Regions from separate parts of the Stenotrophomonas sp. C3(2023) genome, predicted to be linked through region 1. Evidence: predicted binding sites of a transcription regulator. Region 1 holds the regulator's gene; each other region holds the start of a gene.
What was found. The regulator FliA, encoded in region 1, starts transcription of late flagellar genes. The targets are predictions, from matches to a motif close to TAAAGTTTNNCNNNCNNNGGCCGATAA.
Positions count from the first base shown of each region.

Region 2: a site for FliA is predicted at 2,662-2,688, ahead of RZA67_RS01140 (methyl-accepting chemotaxis protein). Genes of this name have one in related genera too.
Region 3: a site for FliA is predicted at 1,529-1,555, ahead of RZA67_RS11745 (methyl-accepting chemotaxis protein). Genes of this name have one in related genera too.

Region 1 is NZ_JAWJLO010000001.1:1,977,148-1,981,299, forward strand. It holds gene RZA67_RS08700 (AAA family ATPase) at 1-1,281, shown strand, start outside; gene RZA67_RS08705 (MinD/ParA family protein) at 1,268-2,155, shown strand; gene RZA67_RS08710 (RNA polymerase sigma factor FliA) at 2,152-2,895, shown strand; gene cheY (chemotaxis response regulator CheY) at 2,917-3,309, shown strand; gene RZA67_RS08720 (protein phosphatase CheZ) at 3,309-3,917, shown strand; gene RZA67_RS08725 (chemotaxis protein CheA) at 3,920-4,152, shown strand, end outside.
Region 2 is NZ_JAWJLO010000001.1:295,412-299,563, reverse strand. It holds gene RZA67_RS01145 (response regulator) at 1-220, shown strand, start outside; gene RZA67_RS01140 (methyl-accepting chemotaxis protein) at 377-2,599, opposite strand; gene RZA67_RS01135 (aspartate/glutamate racemase family protein) at 2,871-3,563, opposite strand; gene RZA67_RS01130 (heparan-alpha-glucosaminide N-acetyltransferase domain-containing protein) at 3,665-4,152, opposite strand, start outside.
Region 3 is NZ_JAWJLO010000001.1:2,636,963-2,641,114, forward strand. It holds gene RZA67_RS11745 (methyl-accepting chemotaxis protein) at 1-1,498, opposite strand, end outside; gene RZA67_RS11750 (error-prone DNA polymerase) at 1,635-4,152, opposite strand, start outside.

The sequences.
Region 1 (4,152 bases):
GCCGCCACTCTGGCCCGTGCAGGAACGGCGACCGGGATCTCCCACGCCGCCGTCAACGAAACGTCGCCGTCGCCATCGCTGCAGGCGTTTGCTGCCGTGGTACCCGCTGTCGACGCAGCGCCTGCGGTCCCGCCGCCCGCACTGGACCGGGCGGTATTCGTGGTCAACGATGACCAGCCCGCGCTGCCCCGCAACGACGCGCGCCCCCTGCCGCCACCGCTGCCCAGCGCCGCAGCACCGTCAACCGCCGTTGAAGGAGCGGCCAGTGCCGGCGCAGGAGCGGCCAATGATGCTGCCCTGGCGCCGGTACAGGTCCTGCCAGCATCGCTGCCCGTGGCTGCCGCCGCACCGGTGTTGACCGTGATCGAGCGCGACGACGAGGAGATGCGTCGTCTGCGCAACGAAGTGGCCGGCATGCGTACCGTGATCGAGCGCGAGATGCAGCGCTTCACCGACGAACGGCTGCGCGGCAGCGCGGTGCGTGCCGCGGCGCTGGATCTGATGGATGAGTACGGGTTTGATGCTGGCATCAGCCGCGACGTCGCCCTGCAGATTCCGCTGGAAACCGAGGCCCACCGTGGCCGTGGCCTGATGCTGGGGCTGATCTCCCGGCGCCTGCCTATCACACCGGCCGATCCGCTGGAGTCCGGCGGGGTCATCGCGCTGGTGGGGCCGACCGGTGCCGGCAAGACCACCACCATTGCCAAGCTGGCCTCGCGCTTTGCCGAAGCCAACGCTGCCCGCGATGTTGCCCTGGTCACCACCGATACCGCACGCATCGGCGCCCGCGAGCAGCTTTACGGCTTCGGCCGCCAGCTCGGCATCGCCGTGCACGAGGCCAGCAGCGGCACCGACCTGGACCAGCTGCTGGAGCGTCTGAAGGACTACAAGCTGGTGCTTATCGATACCGCCGGACTGGGCCCGCGTGACCGCACCCTCGCCGCCCAGCTGCAGTGGCTGCGGGCCGCGCCGAAGGTCAGCACGCTGCTGGTGCTGCCGGCCAACACCAGCTTCAACGACATGGACGAGGTGGTACGCCGGTTCAGCGCCGCCAACCTGCAGGGTGTGGTGCTGAGCAAGCTGGACGAAACCGGCCGCTTCGGCACCGCGCTGTCGGTGGCCGTGGACCACCGCCTGCCGATCACCTGGGTCACCGACGGCCAGGACGTGCCGGAAGACCTGCACCGGGCCAGCGCCGCCAATCTTGTACTTCGCCTTGAAGATTTGCGCCGCGCGGCCGATATGCCCTGCAACCCGGAGTTGAACCATGCCGTCGCGTGAGTACGCCAAGCTGACCACCACCTTCCCCTTGTCGGCCACCCGCAGCCAGCCGCTGGGGCCGGTACGTACCATCGCCGTCACCGGCGGCAAGGGCGGTGTGGGTAAGACGAACGTTTCGGCCAACATGGCCGTGGCGCTGGCCGGCATGGGCAAACGCACCCTGCTGCTGGACGCTGATCTGGGCCTGGCCAACATCGACGTCATTCTGGGTCTCAACCCGAAGTTCACTCTGGCCGATCTGGTGGCCGGCCGCTGCACACTGGAAGAGGTGATCATCGAAGGCCCCAACGGCCTGCTGGTGGTACCGGCCGCATCCGGGCGCCGGCACATGGCCGAGCTTGCACCGGCCGAGCATGTCGGCCTGGTCAACGTGTTCTCCGAGCTGGAGCGCGACCTGGACGTGATGGTGGTCGATACCGCTGCCGGCATCACCGACGGCGTGCTGACCTTCTGCCAGGCTGCGCAGGACACCGTGGTGGTGGTCTGCGATGAGCCGGCCTCGATCACCGACGCCTACGCGCTGATCAAGGTGCTTTCGCGCGAGCGCGGGGTGGACCGCATCCAGGTGGTGGCCAACATGGTGCGCGACCCCAATGAAGGCCGCGTCCTGTATGAAAAGCTGACCCGGGTCTGCGACAAGTTTCTGGCCGATGTCTCGCTGAACTATCTGGGCTGCGTGCCGCAGGACGACTGGTTGCGCCTGTCGGTGCAGCGGCAGCAGCCAGTGGTCAAGGCCTATCCGTCGAGCCCGTCGGCGTTGGCGATCAACGAGATCGCCCGTCGCACCGCACGCTGGCAGGCCCCGACCGAACCGCGCGGGGGCGTCGAGTTCTTCCTCGAGCGCATTCTCAAGCAGCGCGGGGTGGTGGCATGAAAGGCGCCGCACAGTACCGCGAAGTCCAGCGTACGGCGGCCAACGAGGTCATTGCCCAGCATTCGGACCTGGTGCGGCGTATCGCACATCACCTCGCGGCACGCCTGCCCGCCAGCGTGGAGGTAGATGACCTGATCCAGGCCGGCATGATGGGCCTGATAGAAGCCTCGCGCAGCTACGACGCCGAACAGGGGGCCTCGTTCGAGACCTACGCCTCGATCCGAATCCGTGGTTCGATGATCGATGAAATCCGTCGCGGCGACTGGGTCCCGCGCTCGGTGCACCGTCGCGCACGCGATGCGGCTGCCACCATCCGGCGGCTGGAACAGAGTACCGGCCGTGCCGCCAGTGCCACCGAGGTCGCCGCCGCGATGGACATGCCCCTGCCCGACTACATGCGGCTGATGGAAGACGCCTCGCGCGGGCAGGTGCTGAGCCTGGAGTCACGGATCGAAGACCAGGGCGAGCTGGACACCGCGGCGCAAGGGGGCCCCACCCCGCAGCAGGTGCTCGAGCGTGGCGAGTTCGGCCGCGAGCTGGGCAAGGCCATCGGCCTGCTGCCCGAGCGCGAACAACTGGTGCTCTCGCTCTATTACGAGCAGGAGCTCAACCTGAAGGAGATCGGCGCGGTGCTCGGCGTGAGCGAATCGCGGGTCTGCCAGATCCATGGCCAGGCAGTACTGCGCCTGCGTGGCCGCCTGAAAATCTTCGAGGCCGTCGATGCCGGTCTGGAAGAGTAAGCACAACCGAGGAATCAAGCTTTGAACAAGAACATGCGTATCCTGATCGTCGACGACTTCTCGACGATGCGCCGCATCGTCAAGAACCTGCTGGGCGACCTGGGCTTCACCAACACGGCCGAGGCCGAGGATGGGCATGCCGCGCTGTCCCTGCTGCAGAGCCAGTCCTTCGACTTCGTGGTCACCGACTGGAACATGCCGGTGATGACCGGCATCGAGCTGCTCAAGGCGATCCGTGCCGACGACAAGCTCAAGACGCTGCCGGTGCTGATGGTCACCGCCGAAGCCAAGCGCGAGCAGATCATCGAAGCCGCCCAGAACGGCGTCAACGGCTACATCATCAAGCCGTTCACTGCGCAGACCCTGGAAGAGAAGCTGGGCAAGATCTTCGAACGGCTGGCGGCAAGCGCCTGATGGACAGCATCCAGGACAAGACCGCGTTGGTGCAGCGCCTGCAGGACGCGCTGGCGGCGCTGGAAAGCGGCGACGAAGCCGCCTGGCGTCAGCAGATCGACGCGTTGGCCGCCCTGCGTACCCAGCCGATGATGGCCGGGCTGTCACGACTGGCCCGCGAACTGGGCCAGGCGCTGGGCGAACTGCCGTCGCTGCCCAGCGAGGCCGGCGAGCTGGATGATGCCTGCGCACGTCTGGACCATGTGGTGGCGATGACCGAACAGGCCACCCATCGGACCCTGGACCTGGCCGAAGAATGCCGTGGTCTGACCGAGCAGCTGCGTGACGGTGGGCTCAACGTCGACCAGGGCGCGCAGCTGGAGCGCATCCGCCACAACCTCACCGAGATCGCCCTGACCCAGAGCTACCAGGACCTGACCGGGCAGATCATCCGACGTGTCGTGGGCATCGTGCGCCGGGTCCATGAGGGCTTTGGCGCGCTCGGCCTGCCGCCGGAGAAGGCCAATGGCAACGGGCCGGAACTGGCCGGACCGGTGGTGCGCGGGCTCGATCGCCACGCAGTGTCGCAGCACGACGCCGACGACCTTCTCTCGGATCTGGGACTGTAATCATGAGCGGAATCGCGGACGACATCGCAGCAGACTTCATCATCGAGGCGCAGGAAATCCTCGATCGGCTGGGCGAGCAGCTGGTCACCCTGGAGCAGTCGCCAGAGGACAACGACCAGCTCAATGCGGTGTTCCGCGGGTATCACACCCTCAAAGGTGGCGCCGGCTTCCTCGGCATCACCGCCATGGTCGAGCTGTGCCATGCCGCCGAGGAAACGCTCGGCCTGGCCCGCTC
Region 2 (4,152 bases), 1.7 Mb from region 1:
CGATGCGCAGTTTGACGGTGCCATTCTCGATATCGAGCTGGGCGACGGGCTGGTGTATCCCGTGGCCGATCGGTTGGCCGACCTCGGCATTCCCTACCTGTTCGCCTCGGCGGGGCACGGTCACACCCTGCCCCGCCCGCACCAGCACGCACGCTTTCTGGCCAAACCCTTCCATATCGATGCCCTGCAGGGCGCGGTGAAGGACGTGGTGCACTGCTGAAGGCATGTGTGGGCCCCGTCTCGTCCCGGCAGGTGACGACCGTTGGTCGTCACGCTTTCCGACCCCGATCCGCCCTGGCCCCGGTAGGTGACGACCGCTGGTCGTCACTCTCCCCGGCCCTGCCAACCAGCTCCATCGTGCCGTTCAACAGGCCGCTCAGAACTCCTGCCAGCTGCCCTCCTCATCAGCAATTGCAACCGCCAGTGCCGGCGCCCGACGTGCTGCCGGTTTCGCTGCCGGCCTGGTCACAGCAGTGGCCACCTTCGTCGCCGCCGACAGCGGCGCCGGCGGTGGCACCGCGGCCGCCGTCGCCCCCCCTGCCGACAACTTGAACTGCGCTACCGCACCGGACAACGCCACCGCCTGCTCCTCCATCGCGCGCGCCGCAGCCGTCGCCTCTTCCACCAGAGCCGCGTTCTGCTGGGTGGTTTCATCCAACTGCATCACGGTCTGGCCGACCTGTTCGATGCCCGCCGACTGCTCCTGCGAGGCAGCTGAAATCTCGGCCATGATGTCGGTGACCCGCTGCACCGAGGTCACGATCTCGCTCATGGTGTCGCCGGCCTTGTCCACCAGCCCCGCACCAAGTTCCACCTTGGCCACCGAGTCCTCGATCAGGCCCTTGATCTCCTTCGCAGCGGCCGCCGAGCGCTGCGCCAGCGTGCGTACCTCGCTGGCGACCACCGCAAAACCGCGGCCCTGATCGCCTGCACGTGCCGCTTCCACTGCCGCGTTCAGTGCCAGGATGTTGGTCTGGAAGGCTATGCCGTCGATGACCGAGATGATGTCGGCGATCTTCTTCGACGAGGTTTCGATGGCACGCATCGTCACCACGACATCCTGCACCACCTTGCCGCCATCGGAGGCCACGGTGCCCGCGCCGATGGCGAGCTGGTTGGCCTGGCGTGCATGCTCGGCATTCTGGCGCACGGTGGAGGTCAGCTCCTCCATCGAGGCAGCGGTCTCTTCCAGGTTGGCCGCCTGCTGCTCGGTGCGCCGTGAGAGATCGTTGTTGCCGCTGGCGATTTCCACCGCCGCCGTGCTGATGCTGCCTGCAGCGGTCTGGATGCTGCCGATGATGCCGGTCAGCTGACCCACGGTGGTGTTGGCATCATCACGCATGCTGGCAAACACGCCCTGGTATTCGCCTTCCATCCGCATGGTGAGGTCGCCGCTGGCGATCGACTTCAGCAGTGCGGAAAGCTTGCGCAGGTTCTCGTCGCTGACGTGCATCATCATGTTCAACCGCTCGACCATGCCCCGGAAGTCGTGGTCGAAGGCGGTCTCATCACCGCGCTGGCTGAAATCACCTGCCGCGGCGGCCGAAGCCAGCTGATGGATCTGCTGGTTGATCGCGGCCAGGTTGCGCTTGGTGGTGGTCATCGCTTCGGTGAAACGGGCCTTGTCACCCGGCAGCGGCTCCATGTCCTGCGACAGGTCACCGACTGCGTAGCTTCCCATCACATCGACGATGCGCTCGGTCAGCGCCACGCTGCTGCCGACCAGCGTGTTGGTGTTCTCGGCGATCCTGCCGAAATCACCCGGGAACGCCGTGGCGTCGATGCGGTAGCCAAGCTCGCCGGCGTCATGGCGCTGCGCCATGGTCTGCTGCGCGGTGGAGAATGCACGCAGACGGCTGCTCATCTCATCCATGCCGGTCAGCAGCTGACCGGTTTCGTCGCGGCTGCGTGCACCGCTGACCACGTCAAAGCGGCCGTCGGCAATCGCGCGCGATACGTCCATCGCACTGCGCAGCGGTCCAACCAGGCTGCGCGTGATGGACCATGCCATCAGCATGCCGATCACCACGGCCAGCAGCGCAAAGCTGATCAGCACGGTGCGCGTGGAGGCCAGGGCGGCTTCGACGGTCGCGGCACTGGCGGCATTGTGCTGTTCCTGCAGGGCGACAGCATCCAGCAGCGCCTTTTCACGTGCCAGCATCAGGGCTCGTCCTTCACCGTAGAGCAGTGCCTTGGCACCATCATCATCATTGACCTTGGCCAACTCGATGATGCGGTCGTGCATCGCCACGGCCGGCACGCGCGTCGCCTCGATGCGGTCTCGCGAGGCCTGCCCCTCGGCATCGGTGACAATCGCGTCCAGTGCTTTCTTTGCCGCAGCGTACTCGGCACGCGTTGCCTGGATGTTCGCCAAGATCGCCTCACCGTTGTCCGAGCCGTCCAGGATCATGTCGCGCAGGTTGCGCTCGTTGACGAAGTTCGCCTTGCGCATCGTGTACAGCTGCTGCACCTGGCGGTCATTCTCCGCCTGGATCCGGGTCTGATCGTTGATTTCGCCAGCGCGGTAGATGGCCAGCGATGACGATGCAATGAGCAAGACCAGCAGCACACCGAAGCCCAGTGTGAGCTTCGCAGCCACTTTTAGATTCCTGAAGTATTCCATTGCATCGCTTCCATGGTGACGAGGGGTGGATACGCGCTCTATCGGCCCACTGTCGCCAAACCTGAAGCCACTGTGAAAATCGGCGACAAAATGTCGCAGGGTCTGTCCCGGGACATGGCTTGAAAGGGCCTTGAAGCGCCTCGGCACGGGGCCGGGCCTCGGTTCGGCATGCCGAGCGTCCGACCTGACAGACCCAGGACCGCGCCGCGTGGGCGTGGCCCGACGGCATTGCTCTCTGCAGCCCGACTCAGCCCTCCAGGCTGCGTCGTGCCGCCGCTTCGGCGTGCAGCGCGGTGGTATCGAACAGCGGCACGGTGGCATCGGTCTGACCGACCAGCAGCGCGATTTCGGTGCAGCCCAGGATGATGCCCTGCGCCCCTGCCGCGACCAGCCGGGCCATCACCGCGCGGTAGACCGCCCGCGATGATGCGTCGATCACCCCTTGGCACAGCTCGTCGTAGATGATGCGATGCACGTCGTTGCGGTCATCGGCCTCGGGCACCAGCACCTCAAAGCCGCGCGACGCCAGGCGTGCGCGGTAGAAGTCCTGCTCCATCGTGAACCGCGTTCCGAGCAGACCGACCCGGGCAATGCCCGCCCCGGCCAGCGCGGCCGCCGTACCGTCGGCGATGTGCAGCAGCGGCAACGGCGTCGCCGCAGTGATGGCATCGGCGACCTTGTGCATGGTGTTGGTGCACAGCACGATGAAGTCCGCGCCACCGGCATGCAGCGAACGCGCGGCTGCCGCCATCGCCTGTCCCGCCGCGTCCCAGTCTCCGGCGCGCTGCAGCACTTCAATCTCGTGGAAGTCCACGCTGTGCAGCAGCACCTTGGCCGAATGCAGCCCGCCCAGCGTGTCGCGGATCGTCTCGTTGATGCGGCGATAATAGGGCAGCGTGGATTCCCAGCTCATCCCGCCGATGAGGCCAATGGTCTGCATGTGTCTGTTCTCGTGGGCTGCGGAGTCGAACCACGCACGCGCAGGTGCATCGGCTCAGCAGCACGATAGCCTATGCCGCAGGCGACCACGGCGCCCAGTGCTCAGAAGTACTTCAGCCAGGCGATGTCGCGCCGCGCGGCCTTGAAGCGCGAGAACCACGCCGTGGGCAGATACAGCGGAATGAGCAGGGCCACGTACCAGACGAGCACCCAGCCGTAGTTTTCGACCCCGAACACACTGCCCTGGGTCGGTCCCCAGATCGCGTAAGCGCTGTGATACAGCACCCGCAGCACGCTGAGGTGCAGCAGGTAGAAGAACATCGGGGCACCGCCGAAGACCGACAGCATCGCCAGCACGCGGCCCTCGCGCAGGCGTTCGAAGCCGGCCAGCAGCAGCGCGCCGATGCCCAGCGTCAACAGCAGGAACAGCAGCGACGGCGGGTACTTGGTGAGTGCGAGGAAGCTCATCAGCGTGCGCATCGCGTCACCGTCCACCACGAACCATGGCGTGTCGCCGTAGCCGTTCCACCACCGCAGCAGCACGAAGGCCGCCAGCATCACGCCACCGAGCTGCAGCAGGCGCCGCCGAC
Region 3 (4,152 bases), 660 kb from region 1:
CGCCTTCGGCAGCGGCTGCAGCCAGCTGCTGGATCTGTGCGTTGATGGCGGCCAGGTTGCGCTTGGTGGTGGCCATCGCCGCCGTGAACGCCGCCTTGTCACCGGGCAGCTCATCCATGTCCGGGGCGAGGTCGCCCACCGCGTAGCGCTGCATCACCTCCACCAGCTTCCAGGTCAGCGCATGGCTGTCGGCGATCAGCTGGTTGCTGTCGGCGACCATGCGGCCGTACTCACCCGGGAACGAGGACGCGTCCATGCGGTAGGCCAGTTCGCCGGCATCGTGGCGCTGCGCCATCTCGGCCTGTGCGGCCATCACCGCCTGCAGCTGCCCGCGCATGCCCTGCATCGCGCCGAGCAGACGGCCCACCTCATCGTTGCCGCGCTCCGGCATCGGCGTGTCCAGCTTGCCCTGTGCCACATCATCGGCGATGCGTACCGCCTGACCCAGCGGGCGCACGACCAGCCGACGCAGCAGCACATAGACGCCCAGCCCCAGCACCAGCGCGGCCAGCACGCCCACCACCACGGTGATCCACAGCAGCTGCCGGGCCTTGGCCACGATCACCGCATGCGGCACCACCACGCCCAGCGCGAAGCGCTCCCTGGCGCTGCCAAAGTGCAGCGGCACATGGATCTGTACATTGCCGGCCGCATCGGGCTGGAACTCTTCATGCACGCGGTCGGCAGCGATGTCGGCCAGCATCGCCGCCGTGGCCGGGTTCTCACGGCGCTTGCCGATTTCGGCGGGGTCGGCGGCAGTCAGCACGACGCCGCTGGGCGAAAGCAGCTCGACACTGCCAGCGCCCATCGGATGGACGCTGGACAGGCGCTCCTGCAGCGCAGCCAGGGCGACATCGACGGTGAACGCGCCGAGGAAACGTCCCTCTTCGATCACCGGCGCCGACAGCGTGGTCATCAGCACCTGCCTGTCGCCGATCGTGTAACGGTAGGGCTCGGCCACGGTGGCGTTTTTCAGCTCGCGCGGGCGCAGGTACCAGTCGCCATCGCCGGGCTTGTCATAGTCGACCAGCGCCGACTGCACCGGCACGCCGTCCTGCCACGCCCAGTAGGTCATGAAGCGGCCGCTGGCGTCGTGGGCAGGTGCATCGACGAACGCGCTGTCCTTGCCATCAAAAGCATCCGGTTCCCACAAGGTGCCCAGACCGACCCATTCGGGGTGGACCTTGAGCGTGTCCAGCACCAGCGCGGATACACCTGCGCGGTCCAGACTGCCCTGTTGGCGCTGTACCTGCACGTTGCGCGCAAGATTCTCGGCAGCAGCAAATGCAAGGTTGATGTCGGCGGCGACCTGGCTGGCTTCGGCGCTGGCCTCGCTGGCCATGGTCTGGCGCGACGCATCCACCAGCGCGGTGCTGGCGCGCTGGTAGATCAGCGCGGCGGTGATGCCAAAGCACAGCAGGGCCAGCAGCGACGTGCCCAGCATGACCTTGCGGGCGACGCTGCCGGGGCGAGGAGAAACGAGGGGACGCGGGGACATGGGGCGGTTCCTGGAAGGGGCTGCCAACCGTTAGCGGCGTTGCGCAGGCGGAATTGAGATGTGCATCACGGTTGAAACATGAACCCGGTCAGACGGGCCCGCGCTGCGCTTGCCGCGCACGGCCAAGCGCCTCAGCTCACCGGAAATCGCGTGAATCGACCTGCAGGTCGCCCAGCAGATGGCTGTAGTCGCGCAGATCGCCGGCGATCAGGTGGCGGACGCCGTCCACGCACTCCCAGCGCCCGCGCACGCCCAGCAGGCGGGCCCCGAGCAGGGCCTTGCGCCGGCGCAGCGCCAGGTGCGGCCAGACCAGCACATTGACCATGCCGTGCTCATCTTCCAGGGTCACGAACACGGTGCCGCTGGCCGTACCGGGCCGTTGCCGCTGGGTCACCAGGCCGATGGCGTGCACGCCCCGGCCGTGGGGCAGCGCGCGCAGCTGGCGCGAGTCCAGTGCGCGCTCGGCCTGCAGGCGGGGCCGCAGCAACGCCAGCGGGTGCGCGCCGAGGGTGAGCCCGCTGCTGCGGTAATCGGACAGCACCTCCTGCACCTGGCCAGGGGCGGGCAGCACGATCTCCTCCTCGGCCACGCTGCCGGCCAGCAGCGGCCGCTCCTGTTCGATGCCGGCCACCGCCCAGCGCGCGGCATTGCGGTTGCCGGCCAGCGCGGCCAGCGCACCGCCGTCGGCCAATACCTGACGGCTGCGCGCGTCAAGCCGGGCGCGTCGGCACAGGTCGGCCACATCGGTGAAGCGGCGCTGCTGGCGTGCCTGCATGATCGCCTGTGCCGCCGCCTCGCTGCAGCCCACCAGCTGGCGCAGCCCCAGCCGGATCGCCGGCTGCTGCCCCGGGCCGGCGGCGCTGGCCGGCTGCCCCCCTTCCAGCGTGCAGTCCCAGTCGCTGCAGGTCACATCCACCGGCAGCACCTGCACGCCCGGTCGAGCACCATGACCGCGCTGGGCGTCCTGCACGATCTGGCTGGGTGAGTAGAACCCCATCGGCTGGGAGTTGAGCAGCGCACAGGCAAACGCCGCCGGCTCATGGCACTTCAGCCAGCAGCTGATGTAGACCAGCTTGGCGAAGGAGGCTGAATGGCTCTGCGGAAAGCCGTAAGAACCAAAGCCCTTGATCTGCTCGAAGATCTGCTCGATGAAGGCTTCGGAGTAGTTTTTGCCCAGCATCAACTCGCGGATGCGCTCGCGATGCGGGTTCATGTCCCCGCCCTGCTTCCAGGCCGCCATCGAACGCCGCAGCTGGTCAGCTTCCTCGTGGCTGTAGCCGGCATGGATCACCAGCTCCATCACCTGCTCCTGGAACAACGGAATGCCCAGCGTGCTGCCAAGGATCTCCTCGATGCCGGCCGAGGGATAGGTCACCGCTTCCTTGCCCTGCCGACGGCGCAGATAGGGGTGGACCATGCCGCCCTGGATCGGCCCCGGGCGGACGATGGCCACCTGCACCACCAGGTCCTGGAACCGGCGCGGCTGCAGCCGCGGCAGCATGCTCATCTGTGCGCGCGATTCGATCTGGAACACACCGATGGTGTCAGCCGCGCAGATCATGTCGAAGGTCGCTTCGTCCTGGCCCGGCAGCCGGGCCAGCTCGATGCGCCGCCCGCGATGCTGCTCGATCAGGGCGATCGCCTTGCGGATGCAGGTCAGCATGCCCAGCGCCAGGCAGTCGACCTTGAGCATCTTCATGGTTTCAAGGTCATCCTTGTCCCACTGGATGATGGTGCGCTCGGCCATCGCGGCGTTCTCCACCGGCACCAGCCGGCTCAGCGGTGCGTCACTGATGACAAACCCGCCCACGTGCTGGGACAGATGCCGGGGGTGGTCACGCAGTTGTCCGGCCACCTCCAGCACCTGCCGCAGCAGCGGGTTGTCCGCATCAAACCCGGCTTCGGCCAGACGCTGCTGCATCGGGGTCTCGCCGTTGCCCCAGCCAAAGCACTCGGCCAGCAGCGCGATCTGGTCGGCAGGCAGGCCGAAGGCGGTGGCCACATCACGCACCGCGCTCTTGCCGCGGTAGCGGATCACCGTGGCCGCCAGAGCCGCACGTTCGCGGCCGTACTTGCCATACACGTACTGCAGCACTTCCTCGCGCCGTTCGTGCTCGAAATCCACGTCGATATCCGGCGGCTCGCCGCGCTCGCGCGAGAGAAACCGTGCCATCAGCAACCGGCTCTCGGCCGGATTGACCACGGTGATGCCCAGCGCGAAGCACACCGCCGAATTGGCCGACGAGCCGCGCCCCTGGCAGAGAATGGCGCGCGAGCGGGCAAAGCGTACGATGTCCTCCACGGTAAGAAAGAAGGCCTCGTATTCCAGTTCGCTGATCAGGGCCAGTTCCTGCGCCACGCGCTCCTGCACCGCACCGGGCACACCGTTGGGCCAGTGCTGGCGCAGGCCACGCGCGGTCAGTTCGGCCAGCCAGCTGGCCGGGGTATGCCCTTCGGGCACCAGTTCGGCCGGGTAGCTGTAGGTCACCTCGTCCAGCTTGAACTGGCAGCGTCGCGCCAGTGCCACGCTGGCCGCCAGCAGCGCCGGGGGATGGATGTTGCCCAGGGCCAGCCGGGTACGCAGGTGGCGTTCGCCATTACGGAACAGGAACGCGCCGCACTCGGCCAACGGCAGGCGCTGGCGGATGGCGGTC